2 regions of the Pseudomonas sp. C11 genome follow, and region 1 is predicted to be linked to the other one. Evidence: predicted binding sites of a transcription regulator. Region 1 holds the regulator's gene; the other holds the start of a gene.

What was found. Region 1 encodes sigma-54, which starts transcription at its own class of promoters, with help from an activator protein. Its sites were predicted from a motif close to ANTGGCATNNANNTTGCTNT; they were not measured.
Positions count from the first base shown of each region.
Region 2: VC352_RS06075 (ammonium transporter) is a predicted target of sigma-54. The motif match lies at 4,705-4,724, and genes of this name have one in related genera.

Region 1 is NZ_JAWIIP010000009.1:146,429-156,916, forward strand. Features, by position in the region: gene mlaD (outer membrane lipid asymmetry maintenance protein MlaD) at 1-425, opposite strand, end outside; gene mlaE (lipid asymmetry maintenance ABC transporter permease subunit MlaE) at 425-1,222, opposite strand; gene VC352_RS15910 (ABC transporter ATP-binding protein) at 1,222-2,031, opposite strand; gene VC352_RS15915 (KpsF/GutQ family sugar-phosphate isomerase) at 2,275-3,249, shown strand; gene VC352_RS15920 (HAD family hydrolase) at 3,249-3,770, shown strand; gene lptC (LPS export ABC transporter periplasmic protein LptC) at 3,779-4,345, shown strand; gene lptA (lipopolysaccharide transport periplasmic protein LptA) at 4,332-4,871, shown strand; gene lptB (LPS export ABC transporter ATP-binding protein) at 4,871-5,596, shown strand; gene VC352_RS15940 (RNA polymerase factor sigma-54) at 5,733-7,226, shown strand; gene hpf (ribosome hibernation-promoting factor, HPF/YfiA family) at 7,326-7,634, shown strand; gene ptsN (PTS IIA-like nitrogen regulatory protein PtsN) at 7,647-8,111, shown strand; gene rapZ (RNase adapter RapZ) at 8,114-8,971, shown strand; gene VC352_RS15960 (HPr family phosphocarrier protein) at 8,987-9,259, shown strand; gene pmbA (metalloprotease PmbA) at 9,313-10,488, opposite strand, start outside.
Region 2 is NZ_JAWIIP010000002.1:663,979-674,466, reverse strand. Features, by position in the region: gene VC352_RS06095 (imelysin family protein) at 1-602, opposite strand, end outside; gene VC352_RS06090 (LemA family protein) at 897-1,469, shown strand; gene VC352_RS06085 (GIDE domain-containing protein) at 1,471-2,376, shown strand; gene VC352_RS06080 (putative bifunctional diguanylate cyclase/phosphodiesterase) at 2,446-4,500, opposite strand; gene VC352_RS06075 (ammonium transporter) at 4,756-6,051, shown strand; gene VC352_RS06070 (hypothetical protein) at 6,054-6,698, shown strand; gene VC352_RS06065 (superoxide dismutase) at 6,765-7,346, opposite strand; gene VC352_RS06060 (DUF58 domain-containing protein) at 7,580-8,911, opposite strand; gene VC352_RS06055 (MoxR family ATPase) at 8,908-9,948, opposite strand; gene VC352_RS06050 (DUF4350 domain-containing protein) at 9,945-10,488, opposite strand, start outside.

The DNA of each region.
Region 1 (10,488 bases):
ATCAGGTCTTCCAGCACCAGCGCGGACTGGGTGTCGTGGATGGTGCTGCCGTCCTTGAGCACGGCTTCGTCGCCGCCGACGCTGATCCCGATGTATTTCTCACCGAGCAGCCCGGCCGTCAGGATCGAAGCCGTGGAGTCTTCCGGCAGGTTGTTGACATCGCTGTCCAGCTCCAGGGTCACACGCCCCATATAGCTGTCATGATCCAGATCGATGGCCGTTACCTTGCCAATGGTCACGCCAGCCATGGTCACCTTGGCGCGCACGGTCAGCCCGGCGATGTTGTCGAAGTAGGCGTAGATCTTGTAGGTATCAGTGGCCGCACCGACACTCAGGCCACTGACGCGCAGGGCCAGCAGCAGCAGGGCCAGCAGGCCGGCCAGGAGGAACAGGCCGACACCAATCTCCAGCGTGCGGTTTTGCATCAGAAATCTCCAAACATCAAAGCGGTCAGAATGAAGTCCAGCCCGAGCACGGCCAGCGAGGCGTACACCACGGTACGCGTGGTCGCGCGGCTGATGCCTTCGGACGTGGGCTCGCAGTCGTAACCCTGGAACACGGCGATCCAGGTCACCACGAATGCGAAGACGATGCTCTTGATCACGCCATTGAGCACATCGTCATGGAAGGAAACACTGTTCTGCATATTGGCCCAGAACGAACCCTCGTAGACACCCAACCAGTCCACGGCAACCATCGCCCCGCCCCAGATGCCGACCACGCAGAAGATGATGGCCAGCAGCGGCATGGAGATGAAACCCGCCCACAGGCGCGGCGCAACGATGTACTTGAGCGGGTCGACACCGATCATCTCCAGACTGGAGAGCTGTTCGGTGGATTTCATATTGCCGATCTCGGCAGTCAGCGCCGAGCCGGCGCGCCCGGCGAACAGCAATGCTGTCACCACCGGCCCCAATTCGCGCAACAGCGTGAGCGCGACCATTTGCCCGACCGCTTGTTCGGAGCCATAGCTGACCAGGATGTTGTAACCCTGCAGGGCCAGCACCATACCGATGAAGACGCCAGACACCACGATGATCGCCAGCGACAGCACGCCCACCGAGTAGAGTTGCTTGATCAGCAGTTGCAGCGGCTTGCCGGCACTGCTGCGACCGAACACGGCATGACCGAGAAAGAGCACCGAGCGCCCCAGCGTCGCCACCACGTCGATACCCGCACGACCGAACAGGCGCAGCCGTTCGAGCGGAGAAGTCTTGCGCATCAAAGTCTCCCCAACAGATCGTCGCGATAGTCAGCAGCTGGATAGTGGAAGGGTACAGGGCCATCTGGAATCCCCTTCATGAACTGACGGATTCGCGGATTATCGGAGTCCATCAGCTCGGCCGGCGTTCCCTGCCCCAGCACCTGAGCATCGCCAACGACATAGATATAGTCGGCAATGCTGGCGGTTTCGGCCAGGTCATGGGACACCACCACACTGGTAATACCCAATGCATCGTTGAGCAGACGAATGAGCCGCACCAGGACGCCCATGGCGATCGGATCCTGCCCTACGAATGGCTCGTCATACAGAAGGATTTGCGGATCCAGGGCAATGGCACGCGCCAGGGCCACGCGCCGCTTCATGCCGCCGGACAACTCGTCAGGCATCAACTCGACTGCACCGCGCAGACCAACGGCCTGCAGCTTGAGCAAGACGATGTCCCGAATCATCTCTTCCGGCAGCTGAGTGTGCACCCGCAGCGGAAAGGCGACGTTCTCGAAGACGTCGAGGTCGGTGAACAGCGCACCACTCTGGAACAGCACGCCCATCTGCTTGCGCATGTCGAAAAGCTCTTCACGCGACAGCCTGGGCAGACTGACACCGGCGACCCGCACATCACCAGCGGCCGGACGCAACTCCGCGGCAATCAACCGCAGTAGCGTGGTCTTGCCGCAACCGGAGGGCCCCATGATACCGGTGACCTTGCCGCGCGGAATGCGGATGTCGACATTGTCGAAAATGGCCCGCGCCCCACGCCGGAAACTGACGCCTTGCAGCTCGATCGCGTAATCGTGTTCGGCGCTCATCTAGACTCCTTGAAAATCAAGCCTTCCTGGCAGACGCCACCTCCCATGCACGGAGACACAGCTGCTGGATGGCCGAAATGGCGGCGGACTATAGCATCTGCCGCGATACTGGCCCAGCACGCCCGTTTTTCACGTTCAGATTCACGACAGCTTTGCGGACTACTCTGCATTTCGTAGAGGGTGAGTAGGACACGCTTTATCGGTATAATCCTCGTCTTTTTCGTCAGAAGCCGCTTACGCCCAATGAACAAGCCCCACGACCTGATCGAAACCGCACGCCGCACCATCCGCCTGGAACTCGACGCGGTACAGGAACTGCTGCCACGCATCGACGCCGATTTCGTCAAGGCCTGCGAAATGATCCTGGGCGCCAAGGGACGCGTGGTTGTAGTGGGCATGGGCAAGTCGGGCCATATCGGCAACAAGATCGCCGCGACCCTGGCCAGTACCGGCACCGCGGCCTTTTTCGTGCACCCGGCCGAGGCCAGCCATGGCGATATGGGCATGATCACCCGTGACGACATCGTCCTGGCCCTGTCCAATTCCGGCACCACTGCCGAGATCGTCACCCTGCTGCCCCTGATCAAGCGCCTGGGCATCCGCATGATCAGCATGACCGGCAACCCGGAATCGCCGCTGGCCAAGGCCGCCGAGGTCAATCTGGATGCTCGCGTATCGCAGGAAGCCTGCCCGCTGAACCTGGCCCCCACTTCCTCTACTACGGCCAGCCTGGTGCTTGGTGACGCCCTGGCCATCGCCCTGCTCGAAGCGCGCGGCTTCACCGCCGAAGACTTCGCCTTCTCTCACCCAGGTGGCGCACTGGGTCGGCGCCTGCTGCTCAAGGTAGAGAACGTCATGCATGCGGGCGATACGCTGCCATTGGTGCAACGCGGCACCAGCCTGCGCGACGCCCTGCTGGAAATGACCCAGAAAGGTCTGGGCATGACCGCCGTCCTGGAAAATGACGGGAGCCTGGCCGGCATCTTCACCGATGGCGACCTGCGCCGCGCCCTGGACAAGGGCATCGACGTGCGTCTTGCCAGTATCGACGAGGTCATGACCGCCCACGGCAAGACGGTGCATGCGGAAATGCTCGCGGCAGAGGCCCTGAAAATCATGGAAGACAACAAGATCAGCGCACTGGTGGTTGTCGATGAGAAGAATCGCCCAGTGGGCGCCTTCAACCTCGGCGATCTGCTGCGCGCAGGAGTGATGTGATGAATAACCTGCTACAACGTGCACGCGCCGTGAAACTGGCCGTATTTGACGTCGATGGCGTCCTGACCGATGGCCGCCTGTATTTCCTGGAAGATGGCAGCGAGTTCAAGACCTTCAACACACTCGACGGCCATGGCATCAAGATGCTGATGAACTCGGGCGTACGCACCGCCATCATCAGCGGCCGCAAGACGCCGGTGGTCGAACGCCGCGCCAACAATCTCGGTATCCAGCATCTGTTTCAGGGCCGCGAAGACAAACTCGTCGTCCTCGACGGCCTGCTCGCCGAACTCGGCCTAAGCTATGAACAGGTCGCCTACCTTGGCGACGACCTGCCGGATCTGCCGGTGATCCGCCGCGTTGGCCTCGGCATGGCCGTGGCCAGCGCCGACGGCTTCGTTCGCCAGCATGCGCACGGCGTAACCCAAGCCCGCGGCGGCGAGGGCGCTGCCCGCGAATTCTGCGAACTGATCATGCGTGCCCAGGGCACGCTGGACGCGGCACAAGCCGCTTACCTGTAGGGCACAGCATGCCGCGCAAAGCACTCAACCTCCTGATTTTCGCCCTGATCGCCGTACTGGTCGGCGCGCTGGGCTACTGGAACATCGCACCGGAAAGCGCCGGCACGACGCAGCAAGCCGCCAGCGATGACGTCATCGACTTCTATGCAGTCGGCGCTCATACCGTGCAATTCCAGGACGACGGCAAACTGCATTACCGCATGACGGCCGACAAACTCGAACACCTCAAGAGCACTGATGTTACCCAAGTCGAGAACCCTCAACTGGATCTCTATCGCGGCACCGACCTGCCCTGGAAAGTGACCAGCAAGCGCGCCGAGGTATCGCCCGGCGGAGCGGAAGTCGAGTTGATCGACGATGTACGCATCGCCCGTACCGACGCCAAGAATCGTCCAACCATCATCACCAGCAGCCGCATGACCGTGATTCCTGACAAGGAATATGCGCAGACCGAGCAAGCCGTTAGAATCGTTGCGGCCAACGGGGTGACCACGGCACAAGGAATGAAAGCGTACTTGAATGACAGCAGGATGATCCTGCAGTCCAACGTAAGAGGCCAGCATGAGGTTCGTTAATACCCTCCCCCTGATTATCAGCCTCGGCGCCGCATTGGGAAGCGCGGCCGCCTGGGCCTTGCCCTCCGATCGCGACCAGCCGATCCGCATCCAGGCCGACACGGCAGAGCTGGATGACAAGCAGGGCGTAGCGGTCTACCGCGGCGACGTGATCATCACTCAGGGCACCCTGAAGATCACCGGCGACACCGTGACCATCACGCAAACCGCCAGCGGCGACATCGACGTATTCACCTCGGTGGGCAACCTCGCCTACTACGAGCAGAAGCCGGCCGTGGACAAGGAGATCGTCAAAGCCTACGGCAAGACCATTCAGTACTTCGCCAGCAACGAGCGCATCGTTCTGATCGACCAGGCCAAGGTGATCCAGGAAGGCAACACCTTCGAAGGCGAGAAAATCGTCTATGACACCCGCCGCCAGATCGTCAATGCGGGCCGTGCCACCGGTAACAACGTGAGCATGCCGCGTCCGCGCATCGACATGGTCATCCAGCCGAAGAACAAACCTGCGGATCAGCAACAGTAATGGCCATTCTCAAAGCCCAGCATCTGGCCAAGAGCTACAAGGGTCGCCAGGTCGTACGCGACGTCAGCCTGAACATCGAAAGCGGCCAGATCGTGGGCCTGCTCGGCCCCAACGGCGCCGGCAAGACCACCTGCTTCTACATGATCGTCGGCCTGGTGCAGGCCGATCAGGGGCGTGTGCTGATCGATGATCTGGACGTCAGCCACCAGCCCATGCATGGCCGCGCCCGCGCGGGTATCGGCTACCTGCCCCAAGAAGCTTCGATCTTCCGCAAGCTGTCGGTGGCCGACAACATCATGGCCATTCTGGAAACGCGCAAGGATCTGGATCGCAGCGGCCGCCAGGCGGAACTGGAGAACCTGCTGCAGGAATTCCATATCCACCATATCGCCGACAGCCTGGGCATGAGCCTGTCTGGCGGTGAACGCCGCCGCGTGGAAATCGCTCGCGCCCTGGCCACCAACCCGAAGTTCATCCTGCTCGACGAACCCTTCGCCGGTGTCGACCCGATCTCGGTAGGCGATATCAAGCAGATCATCCATCACCTCAAGGCCAAGGGCATCGGCATTCTGATCACCGATCACAACGTGCGCGAAACCCTGGATATCTGCGAGACTGCCTACATCGTCAACGACGGGCAACTGATCGCAGAAGGCGATGCTCAGACCATCCTCGCCAACCAGACCGTGAAAGAGGTATACCTGGGCCACGAGTTCCGCCTGTAAATCACCTGCATTTACATGACAGGAATAGGACAGCCCCTAGGCAAATGAGCGTTTTTCAGGCATATAATTTGCTTCCTGGCGGCGCTTCGGCGCCCTGATGTGGAAGGCGTAACTCGCCAGTAAATTAAGGTCTGCAATGAAACCTTCGCTAGTCCTCAAGATGGGCCAGCAGCTGACGATGACACCGCAGCTGCAACAGGCTATCCGCCTCCTCCAACTGTCTACTCTGGATCTTCAGCAGGAGATCCAGGAGGCGCTGGAATCCAACCCCATGCTCGAGCGCCAGGAAGATGGCGACGACTTCGACAACAGCGACCCGATGGCCGATGGCGCCGAAAGCGCTGCCCCCGCGCCGAGCAAGGAAGAGAGCTACCAGGAAGCCACTCCGACGGTTGATAACCTGGAGGAAGGCGAGTGGGGCGAACGCATTCCCAACGAGCTGCCGGTCGACACTGCCTGGGAAGACATCTACCAGACCAGCGCCAGCAGCCTGCCCAGCAACGATGATGACGAGTGGGACTTCACCACCCGCACCTCCACTGGTGAAAGCCTGCACAGCCACCTGCTGTGGCAACTCAACCTCGCACCGATGTCGGACAAGGATCGGCTGATCGCCGCCACCCTGATCGACTGCATCAACAACGATGGCTACCTGGAGGAAACCCTCGAGGAAGTGGCCGAGTCCTTCGACACCGAACTGGACATCGAACTCGATGAAGTCGAGGTCGTACTGCATCGCATCCAGCAATTCGAGCCAGCCGGCATCGGCGCCCGTGATCTGCGTGAATGCCTGCTCCTGCAACTCCGTCAGTTGCCTGCCAGCACCCCCTGGCTGACGGAAACCCAGCGTCTGGTCAGCGAGCACCTGGAACTGCTCGGCAGCCGTGACTATGCCCAGTTGATGCGCCGCACCAAGCTCAAGGAAGACGAGCTCAAGCAGGTCATCGACCTGATCCAGCGCCTCAACCCGCGCCCGGGTTCGCAGATCGAATCGAGCGAACCGGAATATGTGGTGCCGGACGTCATCGTGCGCAAGCACAACGACCGCTGGCTGGTGGAGCTGAACCAGGAAGCCATGCCACGACTGCGCGTCAATGCGCAGTACGCCGGCTTCGTCAAACGCGCCGACTCCAGCGCCGACAACACCTTCATGCGCAACCAGTTGCAGGAAGCGCGCTGGTTCATCAAGAGCCTGCAGAGCCGCAACGAGACCCTGATGAAGGTGGCCACGCAGATCGTCGAACATCAACGCGGCTTCCTCGACTACGGTGACGAGGCCATGAAGCCCCTGGTGCTGCATGACATCGCCGAAGCGGTGGGCATGCACGAGTCGACCATCTCGCGCGTCACCACGCAGAAATTCATGCATACCCCGCGTGGCATTTACGAGCTGAAATATTTCTTCTCCAGCCACGTCAGCACCTCCGAAGGCGGCGAATGCTCGTCCACCGCGATCCGCGCCATCATCAAAAAACTGGTCGCCGCAGAAAACGCGAAAAAGCCGTTGAGTGACAGCAAGATCGCTGGTTTACTGGAGGCACAAGGCATCCAGGTCGCCCGTCGGACAGTTGCCAAATACCGCGAGTCTCTCGGTATCGCACCGTCCAGTGAACGCAAGCGCCTGATGTGAGCAAGCCAGACTGATCGCACACGCGAACAGGCCAAGGTGTTCCGGTGGTAGGTCGACTCATGACCTGCCTCTTACACAAGGCAACAAGGAGAAAGCGGTATGCAAGTCAACATCAGTGGACATCAGCTGGATGTGACCGACGCCCTGCGTGACTACATCGGCGAGAAACTCGGCCGACTGGAACGCCACTTCGACAAGATCACCAACGTTCAGGTGATCATGGAAGTCGAGAAGCTCAAGCAAAAGATCGAAGCCACCCTTCACGTTGCCGGCGGTGAGGTCGTCGCCAACGCTGAGCATACGGATATGTACGCCGCCATCGACCTGCTGGCCGACAAACTCGACCGTCAACTCATCAAGCACAAGGAAAAGCAGCTCGACCGCCTGCAAGGCGCTACAGCCCGCTGACATTTCCCCTCCATGATCCGACTTGAAAACATCCTGACCCCCGGCCGTTCCCTGGTGAACGTGCCGGGCGGCAGTAAGAAGCGCGTGCTCGAACAGATCGCCAGCCTGGTTGCTCGTGATCTCGCCGACCTGGATAACCAGGACATCTACGAAAGCCTCATTGCCCGCGAGAAGCTCGGCTCTACCGGTTTCGGCAACGGCATCGCCATTCCCCATTGCCGCCTGGCCGGCTGCAGCGCCCCGATCAGCGCCCTGTTGCGACTCGACACGGCCGTCGACTTCGACGCCATCGACGGTGCACCGGTCGATCTGCTGTTCGTGCTGCTGGTGCCAGAGGCTGCTACCGACGCACACCTGGAACTCCTGCGCCAGATCGCCAGCATGCTCGACCGCCAGGACGTCCGCGAACGCCTGCGTCAGGCGCCGACCAGCGAGGCGCTCTATCAGGTCGTCGTGGACATCCAGAACGGTCAATAATCATGCGCCTGATCATCGTCAGCGGTCGCTCCGGCTCCGGCAAGAGCACCGCCCTCGATGTACTCGAAGACAACGGTTTCTACTGCATCGACAATCTGCCGGCCAGCCTGTTGCCAGAGCTGGCCGAGCGTTTTCTGCCGCACAGTGACCTGCTGCTGCCACAGGTGGCGGTGTCCATCGATGCACGCAACCTGCTGAGCCAGCTGCGCCGCTTCCCCGAGTTGCTCAGCGAGGTCAACAAGCGCGGCATCCGCTGCGAGGTGCTCTACCTCGACGCCGAAGACGACACCCTGCTCAAGCGCTTCTCTGAAACCCGCAGGCGTCATCCGCTGACCAACGAACATCGCTCGCTGGCCGAGGCCATCGCCTACGAGACGCAGTTGCTGGCGCCGATCATCGATCTCGCCGACCTGCGCATCGATACTACTCGCCTGAACCTCTATCAGTTGCGCGACGCGCTGAAGCTGCGCCTGCTAGGGCAGGCACAGACGGGGACGGCCTTTCTCGTCGAGTCCTTTGGCTTCAAACGTGGCATGCCCGTGGACGCCGATCTGGTGTTCGACGCGCGCTGCCTGCCCAACCCCTACTGGAAACCTGAACTGCGCGATTTTTCCGGGCTCGATCAGCCGGTCATCGACTACCTCGCGGCACAACCGGAAGTCGAGGAGATGTATCAGGATATCCTCGCCTATCTGGACAAATGGCTGCCACGCTTCGCTGCCAGCAACCGCGCCTACGTGACCATCGCCATTGGCTGTACCGGCGGCCATCACCGCTCGGTCTATCTGGCCAGCCGCCTCAACGAAGCGCTGAAACGGTCACTGAAGAACGTCCAGGTTCGCCACCGCGACCTCAGCTAAGGAATCCCTGCCGCGATGCCAACCCGCGAAATCACCATCATCAACAAACTTGGCCTGCATGCCCGTGCCGCCGCCAAGTTCGTCGGTGTCGCCAGCCGTTATCCCTGTCAGGTGCGCATTGGCCGCAGCAGCGACAGCCTGGTCGATGGCAAGAGCATCATGGCCGTGATGATGCTGGCAGCCGGCAAGGGCACCAGTGTGCACCTGCATACCGAAGGCGAACAGGATCAGGAGGCCATGGATGCCGTGGTCGCGCTGATCGAAAACTACTTCGACGAAGGCGAATGAGTGTCTGACAAACAACAAGGCCACCTGCGGGTGGCCTTGTCGTTTCTGCCGCTTTAGCTACCGGCGACAGTCATCTTCTCGATCAGCACCGAGCCGGTGCAGATATTGCCGCGGCGCTCCAGATCACGGCCAACGGCAACGATCTGGCGGAACATATCACGCAGGTTGCCGGCGATGGTGACCTCCTGCACGGGGAACTGGATCTCGCCGTTCTCCACCCAGAAGCCCGCCGCGCCACGGGAATAATCGCCCGTCACCAGGTTCAACCCATGCCCCATCAGCTCGGTGACCAGCAGGCCACGCCCCATGCGACGGATCAGCGCCTGCTGGTCTTCGTCGCCATGGGTGACGAACAGGTTGTGCACACCGCCGGAGTTGGCGGTGCTGGGCAAGCCCAGCTTGCGGCCGGAGTAGGTGCCGAGTACGTAGGACACCAGCTCGCCCTTCTCCACGAACGGTTTGGCATAGGTCGCCAGGCCGTCACCATCGAAGGTCGCACTGCCCAGCGCGCGCGGCAGGTGCGGGCGCTCGTCGAGGCTCAGCCACTCAGGGAAAAGACGCTGGCCAAGTGCGCCTTCGAGGAAGGAGGAGTGGCGATACAGGTTGCCACCCGAGATCGCCGCCAGCAGATGGCTGAACAGCCCACCAGCCAGCTCGGCGGCGAACAGCACCGGCACTTCGCAGGTCGGCACCGGGCGTGCACCAAGGCGACTGACCGCACGCTCGGCAGCGCGCTGACCGATCCCCGCAGCATCGGCCAGCAGCTCGCCCTGGCGGTTGACGTCGTACCAGTAGTCGCGCTGCATCTGCCCCTCGCCTTCGGCGATCATCACGCAGCTCAGGCTGTGGCGAGTGCTGGCATAACCACCAATGAAGCCATGGCTGTTGCCGTAGACGCGGCAGCCCTGGTGAGTGTTGAGGCTGGTGCCGTCGGCATTCTTGATCCGCGCATCGGCGGCGAAGGCTGCGGCCTCGCAGCTCAGCGCCTGCTCGACCGCCTGCTCGGGCGTGATCGACCAGGGATGGTAGAGATCCAGCTCCGGCAGCTCACGTGCCATCAAGGCCGCGTCGGCCAAGCCTGCGCATTCGTCTTCGCTGGCATGTTTGGCGATGGCCAGGGCCGCCGCCACCGTCTCGCGAATCGCCGCCTCGCCCGTAGCCGAGGTGCTCGCCGAACCCTTGCGCTGACCAACGTAGAGCGTGATGCCAAAACCCTGGTCGCGGTTGAA
Region 2 (10,488 bases), on a different contig from region 1:
TCGATGGCGTGGTAGCCGGTGGCAACGTTGGCTTCGGAGCCGCCCAGCTCGTTCAGGCTGGCCAGCAGATCACCGGTGATGTTGCTGACGTCGATCTTGTCTTCGCCGACCTGGATCTCGGTGTTGGCGATGATGTTGGCTTGCGCACCCGGGTTGCCCAGCGCGTGCTGGTAATCGGGGGCGACGTAGTCGATCAGGCCTTCGTCCAGCGGCCAGGAGTTGAGTTGGCCTTCCCAGTCGTCGACCACCGGGTTGCCGAAGCGGAACACTTCGCTCTGCATGTAGGGCACGCGCGCGGCCAGCCAGGCCTGGCGAGCAGCCTTCAGGGTTTCTTCGCTGGGGTTGGCGAGCAGGGCGTCGATGGCGCCTTGCAGGGCCTTGCCGGTGCTGGCGGCGTCGCTGAACACGGCCAGGGCCAGATCCGCGTAATGGTTCACCACGGCCTTGGCTGCGGCTTCGTCGACCTTGCTGGCGATCGGTGCGGCGCTTTCGCTGGCTGCTGGCGCGGCAGCCTGGGTGGCGGGTGCTTTGTCGTCACCGCATCCGGCGAGGGAGATGGCGATGGCCAGCAAGCTGGCAGAAGCCAGGGGCATACGAATCATGGCGAAGTCCTTTGCAGAGCTGAATGTGAAGGCACCGGGTAACCAGGGGGCAAAACGCTCGTGTTGCGACGGCTCGGAAAAGGCGTGATGAGTACGCGCCTGGAGAGTCGCAGTGGAGTGCTTTGCCGGCAGGCACCCGAGATGTACCTGAAAAACCGCGACATAATGCAAATGTTTCGCATTATGTGTAAAGGCCAATTTATGCCTGAGCTGTGCGAGATATCGCTGTCGCTGCGCAACTGCGCCGCTAGAATGCCAGCATCTCAGTCGCCGCCCACCCCATGGAGAGAATCGATGAGCCTGACTGCCGTGATCCTGATCGTTGTTATCGTCCTGCTGGGCGCCTATGCAGTTTCCCTCTACAACGGCCTGGTTCGCCTCAAGCATGGCGTGAGCAAGGCTTGGTCGAATATCGACGTGCTGCTCAAGCAACGGCACGACGAACTGCCCAAGCTGGTGGAGACCTGCAAGCAGTACATGCAGTACGAAGGCGCCACTCTGGAACGGGTGATCGCCGCACGCAGCGCCGTGGCCAGTGCTCGTGAACAGCAGGATGTGGGTGCCCTGGGCAAGGCCGAGAGCGGTCTGCGCGCCGGCCTTGGGCAGCTCTTCGCGCTGGCCGAAAACTACCCGCAGCTCAAGGCCAACGACAGCTTTCAGCACCTGCAGCAGCGCATCACCGGTTTGGAAAACGGCATCGCCGACCGCCGTGAGCTGTACAACGAGGCGGTGAACCTTAACAACGTGCGCATCGAGCAGTTCCCGGATGTGCTCCTGGCGCGCATGTTCAACTTCCCGGCTGCCGAGTTGCTGGTGTTCAGCGAGGCGGAAAAAGCCGACGTCGACCTCAAGTCGCTGTTCAACTGATATGCAGCAGGCCGATCCAATGGGCTTCTTCGTGGCCCTTGGCTTTGCCCTGGCTGCCTGTCTGGGCGGTGCCTGGTGGTGCCTGCGGCGCTGGTCGCAGGCGCGTCATCTGCTCGATACACCCACCTCGAAGATCCGTTCGGCAGCGCAGGGCTATGTCGAGCTGTACGGCGTGCTGCACGCGCTGCCGGACGTCGACATACGCGGCCCGCTGACCGGCAAGCCCTGCCTGTGGTGGCGCTTCCGTATCGAGGAGTACCAGTCCGACGACAAGAAGAGCAGTTGGCGAGTGATCGACAGCGGCAGCAGCGAGGCTTGGCTGCGTCTGAGCGATGGCACTGGCGAATGCCTGATCGATCCGCGCGGTGCCGAGGTACGCCCGGTTGTGCGCGAGTCCTGGGAGGGCAACCTGCGCCACCCGCTGGGGCCGGCCAAGACGGGTTTTCTCGGCTTTCTCACCAGCGGCCAGCGCTACCGCTATGTCGAGGAGCGCCTGCATGCCGACCAGCCGCTGTATGCCATCGGTGATTTCCGCACCCATGGCGCCGCGCAGCAGGGCTTCGACCTGCCAGCAGCGCAGAGTGCGGTGATCCGTGAGTGGAAGGGCGATTTCACCGGCCTGCTGCAGCGCTTCGACAGTGATGGCAATGGCCAGTTGGACGAGCGCGAGTGGGAGCGTGTACGCCTTGCCGCACAGCTCGAAGCCGAGGATCGACAGCGACTGCGTGCTCAGGAACCGCCTCGCAATCAGATGGCCAGGCCGCGTGAGGCGCAGCCGTTTATTCTGTCCAATGCCGGGGAGGACGAGCTGGCACGCAGTTTCTACTGGCAGGCGGCCGGCGGCGCCGCGCTGTGCCTGGCTGGCGCCTTGGCTACAGCCTGGTTGCTGGGTGTGCAGAACTGGTGAGCTGTGGCCAGGCTCCGAACGAAAACGCCGCGATCATCGCGGCGTTTTCATTTGGGCTCGGTGTAGTGGTCAGAGCGTGGCGGCTGAACTCAGGCGGCGGGATTGCTTGAGGAACAGGGTCAGTTCGCGCGCAGGCAGCGGTTTGCTGTACAGGTAGCCCTGACCTTCATGGCAGCCCTGGGCGATGATGTAGGCCTCCTGCTCAGCGGTCTCCACGCCTTCGGCGATGACCTGCATGCCCAGGCTCTTGCCGAGCTGGATGATGGCGCGAACGATGGTGGCGTCGTCCTCGTCCTCCAGCAGATCCTGGACGAAGCTCTTGTCGATCTTGATTTTGTCCAGCGGCAGGCTCTTCAGATAACTCAGTGAGGAGTAACCGGTGCCGAAGTCGTCGATGGCGATCAGCGCGCCGGAGCGGCGCAGGCTGAGCAGGTGTTGAGCGGCGGTGCTGATGTCTTCCATCAGGCCGGTCTCGGTAACTTCCAGCTCCAGGCTCTTGGCCGGCAGGCGGTAGACCTGCATGAGATTGTTGACCACCCGTGGCAGCTCGGAGTGGTGCAACTGCACGGTGGACAGGTTGATGGCCATGCGCAGGTCGCTGAAGCCCTGATCGTGCCACTCGCGCAGTTGGCGGCAGGTCTGATCCAGCACCCAATCGCCAATGGGAATGATGGTGCCGTTCTGCTCGGCCAGGGGGATGAACAGATCCGGTGGAACGAAGCCGTGCTGCGGATGCTGCCAGCGCAGCAGCGCTTCGACACCGACCACACGGTGATCGCGATAGTCCACCTGCGGCTGATAGACCAGGTGCAACTGGTTTTGCGCCAGGGCGTCGCGCAGATCCTTCTCCAGCTCACGGCGGCGGCGCATCTCGCTGTCGACGCTGGCGATGTAGAACTGGTAGCGGTTGCGCGAGCGGCTCTTGGCCAGGGTCATGGTCTGCTCGGCTTTCTGCAGCAGCTTCTCGGTGCTGTCGCCGTCTTCGGGGAACAGGGTGATGCCGATGGTGGCGCGCAGGCGTACTTCCTGCTGGTCGAGCTGGAAGGGCTGCTCCAGGTCGTCCAGCACGCTCTGCGCCAGCTCGGCGGCCTCGTAGGGCTGCTCGATATCGGCTTGCACCAGGGCGAACTGGTCGCCGCCGAGGCGCGCCAGGGCGCCCAGGCGGCCGCTGTGGCTACGCAGACGGTCGGAGAGGGCGAGCAGCAACTGGTCGCCGCTCTGGTAGCTGAACTGCTCGTTGATGCCCTTGAAGTCATCGAGGCCGACGCAGAGTACGGCGACGCGTCGCTGCAGGCGGCCGGCATCCTCGAGAATCTGGTCGAGTTGCTGCTGCAGTTGCTGGCGGTTGGGCAGCCCGGTGAGGAAGTCGTACTGGGCCATGCGCAGCAGGCTGTTTTCCGCTTCGCGGCGCAGGGTGGTATTGCGTTCGATGGACGCGAGCAACTGGTTGGCGGTGTTGATCCACAGCCCCAGTTCGTTGTTTTCGTTGCCGGCGAGCATGGGCAGCTTGTGCTCGCTGGGGCGATCCGGGTTGATGTGGGTGAGGTGCTCGATGATCTTCGACAGGGGTTTGGTCAGCAGCCAGTGGTAGACCAGATAGAGCACCAGGCCCATGGCCATGGCACGGAGCACGCCGGAAATGAAGATGATGACCGAATTGGTCACGAAGCTTTCGCCGTACGCGGCGGTGTCGAGAACGATGTTGAGGTCGCCGTAATACTCGCTGTAGGGGCCGCGACCGACCAGCTTGGTGGAGAACTGCTGTTCCTGGCCGAGGATCGGGTCTGTCAGCCAGCGGGTGGGAATCTGCGCCAGGTCGCGCGAACGTTCGGCCAGCATGGGCTCGTTGGGATGACCGATGGAGGCATAACGCACCGATTCGTGCTGAAACAGGCCTTCGATCACCTGCATGCCCATTTCCCGATCCAGGCTGTACACCGCCTGGGTCGACGGATCGCGGAACATGCCGAGGATACGCTGAGCATCATTGGCAACCGCTTGCCGCGTCTTGTAGGCGTCGAAGACGATTTGCGCACAGCTGAGCACCACCCCGACCACCAGTGCCGAAAGCAGCACCACGCGGAGCAACTTGAGTGACAAGCTGTTCTTCAATTCCAGCTTCAAATGCAATTCCTTGTGTCGGGTGCTACAGCGTCATCAGACGAGAGTATTGGCAATCTCGCTCTGGCCGTCAAAGGGCCAGCATGGCTGGTGGCACTTTTCCTTACCGAAGGGCGAGCCTGGTGCATGACCAGCGGCTCGTACGCTGGCCTTGCTCTGTGTCGGTGCGTTTGGCCCGGACTTGAGCGGCTTTTCATCGAAATGAGTAGTGGCACAAGAGTTGCGACTGATGGCACATCGACCATCGGGGGACTCGGGATGAAAACGCTCTGGCTGTTGCTCGTCGCTGTCTGCTTCGCCCCTCAGGCCCACGCGGCCACTGACGAGGCGGTGAATACTGCCTGGCTGGTGCTGGCCAGTGTGCTGGTGTTCCTCATGCAGGCGGGTTTTGCCTTGCTGGAAAGCGGCATGTCACGGGCCAAGAATGCCGTCAACGTGATGATGAAGAACTACATGGATTGTTGCGTGGGCGGGGTCGTCTTCTGGTTGCTGGGTTTTGGCTTGATGTTCGGCGCCAACCTAACCGGCTGGTATGGCATGAGCCATTTCGCCCTGCATGATGGCGAGCCCTGGGACTACACCTTCCTGCTCTTTCAGATGATGTTCGCAGCCACGGCGGCAACCATCGCCAGTGGTGCCATGGCCGAGCGCACCCACTATTGGGCCTATCTGGCCGGTGCGGTGGTGATCAGCGGTTTGATCTACCCGATATTCGGCAGTTGGGTATGGAGTGGCCTGTATGGCGGCCAGGGTTGGCTGGCCAAGCTGGGCTTCATCGACTTCGCCGGCTCTACCGTGGTGCACAGTGTCGGCGCCTGGTGTGCGTTGGCTGGCATCCTGTTGCTTGGCCCGCGACTGGGGCGTTACGGCAGCGATGGCCAGGCACGGCTGATTCCCGGGCACAATCTGGGCATGGTCGCGCTGGGTGGCTTCCTGCTCTGGTTCGGTTGGTTCGGCTTCAATGCCGGAAGCAATCTGGCAGTCAGCAGTTCGCTGGGGCTGATCGCCCTCAATACCCATCTGGCAGCGCTCTGCGGTGCCATCGGTGCGTTGGTCGCGCAACGCAGCACTGCCAGCCCGGTGCTGCTGACCAGCACGGTCAATGGCTCCATCGGCGGGCTGGTAGGGATCACGGCTGGTTGTGCCAGCATGGCGCCGGGCTATGCCGCACTCACCGGGTTGATCGCAGGCTTCGTGGTGATCTACGGCATGCGCCTGCTCGACCGGCTGCGTATCGACGACGTGGTAGGCGCGGTACCGGTGCACGGTTTCGCCGGCATATGGGGCACCTTGGCAGCGGGGCTTTTCTACCAGGGCGACCTGTTCAACTGGTCGCGTGTGGCGGTACAGGCGCTGGGAGCGGCAGCGGCTTTTCTCTGGGCCTTTCCGCTGGCCTTGCTGTTCTACCTGTTGCTGGCCAAGACCGTCGGTCTGCGCGTCTCCGCCCAGCACGAACAACGGGGCCTGGACTTCGCCGAACACGCCGAGGTGGGCTACCCGGAATTCAACCTGATGCAGACCTTCGACAGCGAACAATGGTCGAGGAGGGGCTGAGGATGAGATTGAACCTGCGTCGTCGCGCCATCTATACCGGCCTGGCCGGGCATTTTTCCGAGGAGGAGTTATGGCCGTTGCTGGCCTTGTGGGAGAACAAGTATTCAGACAAACCGCCCTTCGCCCTCAACGAATTTCTCGCCGAGGTGGTGCTGCGCACCGAGCGCAAGCTGGAACGGGCGCGCTTGTACCGCGAGCTGGTCGGCGCCTTGACGGGCTCGCCCGACAACCTGTTACCAGACCCAGAGATGCAACTGGCTGCCTGGCGCCAGGGGCGTAATGAGGCCGTGCGTAGCGTTGCCAGCCCTGATGCGGCGGCGCAGACAACCTTCCTGGCGCTCAACCAGGCCTTGCTGGCGCAGATGGACAGCTCGCAACAACAGGCGTTGCGTGGGTTCGCCGCAGGTAATCTCGCTGGCATGCAGGTGAGTGCTGAGCTGAGCCTGCGACTGCGTGCCTGGCTGGAGCAGGGGGCGCTCGATGGCATCGAGAGTCTGGGTATCGAGCAACTGCGCAAACTGCTCAACCTGCTCTATATCGGGTTGTGCGAGTTCTTCGGGCCGGTGCGTGCCGATCGCCTGCTGAGTCAGGCGGTGAGCCGGGTGGAGGAACAGGGCTTGGCCTGTTCTGCTCGGCGCTTGTTGTGAGCGTTTAGCGAGCGCGAAAACGAAGAACCCGGCCGAAGCCGGGTTCCTGTATTACGGGGCGCTGAATCAGGCCGCGTAGTTCTGGGCAACGAAGTCCCAGTTGACCAGGTTCCAGAACGCCTCGACGTACTTCGGACGCAGGTTGCGGTAGTCGATGTAGTAGGCGTGTTCCCAGACGTCGCAGGTCAGCAGCGGAGTGTCGCCGCTGGTCAGCGGGCAGCCGGCGCCGATGGTGCTGGCCAGGGCCAGGGAACCGTCAGCTTTCTTCACCAGCCAGCCCCAGCCGGAACCGAAGGTGCCGATGGAAACCTTGCTGAACTCTTCCTTGAACTTGTCGAAGGAACCGAAGGCAGCGTTGATGGCATCAGCCAGGGCGCCGGTCGGTTGGCCACCGCCGTTCGGCGACAGGCAGTTCCAGTAGAAGGTGTGGTTCCACACCTGAGCGGCGTTGTTGAAGATGCCGCCCGAGGAGGTCTTGACGATCTCTTCCAGGCTCTTGCCTTCGAACTCGGTGCCCGGCACCAGGTTGTTCAGGTTCACGACGTAGGTGTTGTGGTGCTTGTCGTGGTGGAATTCCAGGGTCTCGGCGGAAATGTGCGGCTCGAGAGCGTTCTTTTCGTAAGGCAGCGGCGGCAATTCAAAAGCCATGGTCTATCTCCTACTCAGGTCGTGTGCGGTATGCGCATGAGGCCGATCACGGGCGGCCCTGACGGCAGGCTGGGATCAGCCTGCGAGCGGCGTGGAGTTTGTACCCCTTGCGCCACAGACTCGGGATCATAGCACCCAGCATCGGCCATAACCACGCAGCATCTGTGTGGGAAAGCCGGTGCCAGGGCCTCTGCGTCAATGCCTTCGACCACCGCGGGCGCCAGGGGTTGCCCTTAAAGTGCGCCGGCTTTCTTCCAGGCCAGGTAGCTGCTGACCAGTTCCGGCCCAAGCTCGCCGGGCCGTGCATCGAGCACCGGTACGTCATGGGCGGCCAGACGCTCATGCAATCCGGCGCGGGCGTTGAGATAGTCCAGGGTGCCGCAGTAGGCCAGCGCCTGCTCGAACTGTTCCACCGGTTCCTGACGCAGGCGGTCGAGTACTTCTTCGCGCAGGCTGGCGATCAGCACACGGTGCTGGCGCGACAGGCGTTTCACTGCCGCGAGCAGATCCTGATCATCCTCATCGCGCAGGTTGGTCACCAGCACCACCAGGGCGCGGCGCCGCTGGCGGGCGAGGAGCAGATCGGCGGCGGCGCTGAAGTCGGCGGGCTGCTGGCTGGTCTCCAGGTCGTATACGGCGCCCAGCAGGGTGTTGAGCTGGGCCTGACCCTTGACCGGTGCCAAATAGCGCTGGTGATTGCCGGCGAAGGTCGCCAGGCCCACCGCGTCGCCCTGGCGCAGGGCCACGTAGCTGAGCAGCAGGCAGGCGTTGAGGGCGTGATCGAAGTGCGACAGCTCGTCGTCCTGGCTGCGCATGCGCCGGCCGCAGTCGAGCAGGAAGACGATCTGCTGGTCGCGCTCGTCCTGGTACTCGCGGGCGATCGGCGTGCGCTTGCGCGCGGTGGCCTTCCAGTCGATCTGGCGCAGGGTATCGCCGTCGCGAAACTCGCGCAGTTGGTGGAACTCCAGGCCCAAACCACGACGCGGACGCTGGCGCACGCCCAACTGGCTGAGCCAGTCGTCCACAGCCTTCAGTTGGGCGCCATAGAGGCGGGCGAAGTCGGGGAAGACGCGGCTCTCACCCGGCACATCGAGCAGGCGACGGCCTTGCCACAGACGCAACGGGCTGGGCAGCAAGAGTTCGCAGCGGTCGAAAGCGAAATGCCCGCGTTGCTGCGGTTTGAGGCGATAGCTCAACTGCGTCTGCTGGCCGGGGTGCAGGTCGACGCGCAGCGGCATGCCCTCGAACGCCATGCCGGCCGGCACATGATCGAACAGCTCGATCTGCGCCGCGTTGGCGAAGCCGTGATGCACCTGTAACTGCACGTCGCTCCAGCGGCCCAGCGGCAGATTACCCGGCAGCGTGCGTTGCACCCTGGGTGTGGGCAAACGGCGCAGCCACAGGGCATCCATCAGCGCGATCAGTGCCAGCGCACAGAGCACGGCCCAGCCCAGCATGTCCAGGCTGGCCGGCAATTTCACCCCCAGCAGTGGTAGCGCGCCGAGCAGTACGGCGGCTGTCAGCAGTGTGCCGAGCAGGGCGAGGAGCAGGCGCGAGGGCTTCATAGACGCGGTGCCGGCACCTGGTCGAGCAGTTGTTGCAACACTTGATCTACTGACAGGCCTTCAATGTCCAATTCGGGCGCCAGGCGCACGCGATGGCGCAACACGGCCAGGGCGCAGCCCTTGATGTCGTCGGGTAGCACGAAGTCGCCGCCGCGCAGCAGGGCACGGGCGCGGGCGCCACGTACCAGGGCGATCGAGGCACGTGGCCCGGCGCCCATGGCCAGGCCCGGCCAGGTGCGTGTGGCACGGGCCAGGCGCACGGCGTAGTCGAGCACCTGTTCGTCGATGGGCAGGTCGCTGGCGATCTTCTGCAGGGCCAGCACGTCCTTGGCTTGCAGCAGGGTGCGCAGCGGGCTGACTTCGAGCATGTCGGCCTTGGCCGAGCGGGTCACCTGACGCACCATGCTCAGCTCTTCGTCCTGCTCCGGGTAATCCATGCGCAGCTTGAGCATGAAACGGTCGAGCTCGGCTTCCGGCAGCGGATAGGTGCCTTCCTGCTCGATGGGGTTCTGCGTGGCCAGCACCATGAAGGGCAGCGGTACGGCCAGAGCGCGACCTTCCAGGGTCACCTGACGCTCCTGCATCACCTCCAGCAGGGCCGCCTGGGTCTTGGCCGGGGCGCGGTTGATCTCGTCAGCCAGCAGCAGGTTGGTGAAGATCGGCCCCTTGCGCAGCTTGAACTGCTCGCTCTGCAGGTCGTACACGGCATGGCCGGTGATGTCGCTGGGCATCAGATCCGGGGTGAACTGGATGCGCGCGAACTCGCCGCCGAAGCAACGGGCCAGGGCGCGCACCAGCAGGGTCTTGCCCAGGCCGGGGACGCCTTCGACCAGAACGTGGCCGCCCGCGATGAGTGCCGTGAGTACATCGTCGATCACCGCGCACTGGCCGATCACCGCCTTGCGCAATTCGCTGCGCAGCGCCTGGGCCAGCGCGCTGGCACGCTGGCGTTGTTGCAGTTGCGGGTTGGCAGGTGCGGCCGTCGCTGCATCGGAAGCCGGCAGGGTTTCGGTTTCAGGCGTCTGTTCGCTCGTCATAGGGCATTCCTGAGGGTTTGCAGGTGGGCGACCTGGCGGGTGAAGTCACTGGCGGATAGGCGCTGCTTGGGCAGCGGGCGCATGGCTTGGCTGATACTGCGCGATGGCAGGCGCGTGAGGCGACCCAGCACCTGCCACTGTTCGGCGACGCCGAGTTTTTCGAAGCCGGGGTAGCGCCGTCGGGCACGGCGCTTGATGTCCTGTTGCAGGATTTGCAGCAGGCTGTGCTGGCCGCGGCGGCGTAGCAGGAAGTCGGCACTGGCGCGCAGGTGCTCCTCCAGTTGCCGGCGAGCGCGGCTGGCCGGGGCGAGCAGCGGGCCATGGCGCATGCCGGCATGCCACAGCGCGGCGGCGAGCAGCAGCACCAGCACCACCAGCGCCAGCGGGAAGTTGCGCAGCAACTGGCTGAACAGGTTGTCCTGGTCGGCGCGATAGAGCAGGGTCACGGCGCTGTCCTGGCTGAGGTACCAGAGCAGCCAGGCGTGGTCGTACTCACCGATGCGGGTGTTCTGCCAGATCCACGGATCGCTGAGCACGGTC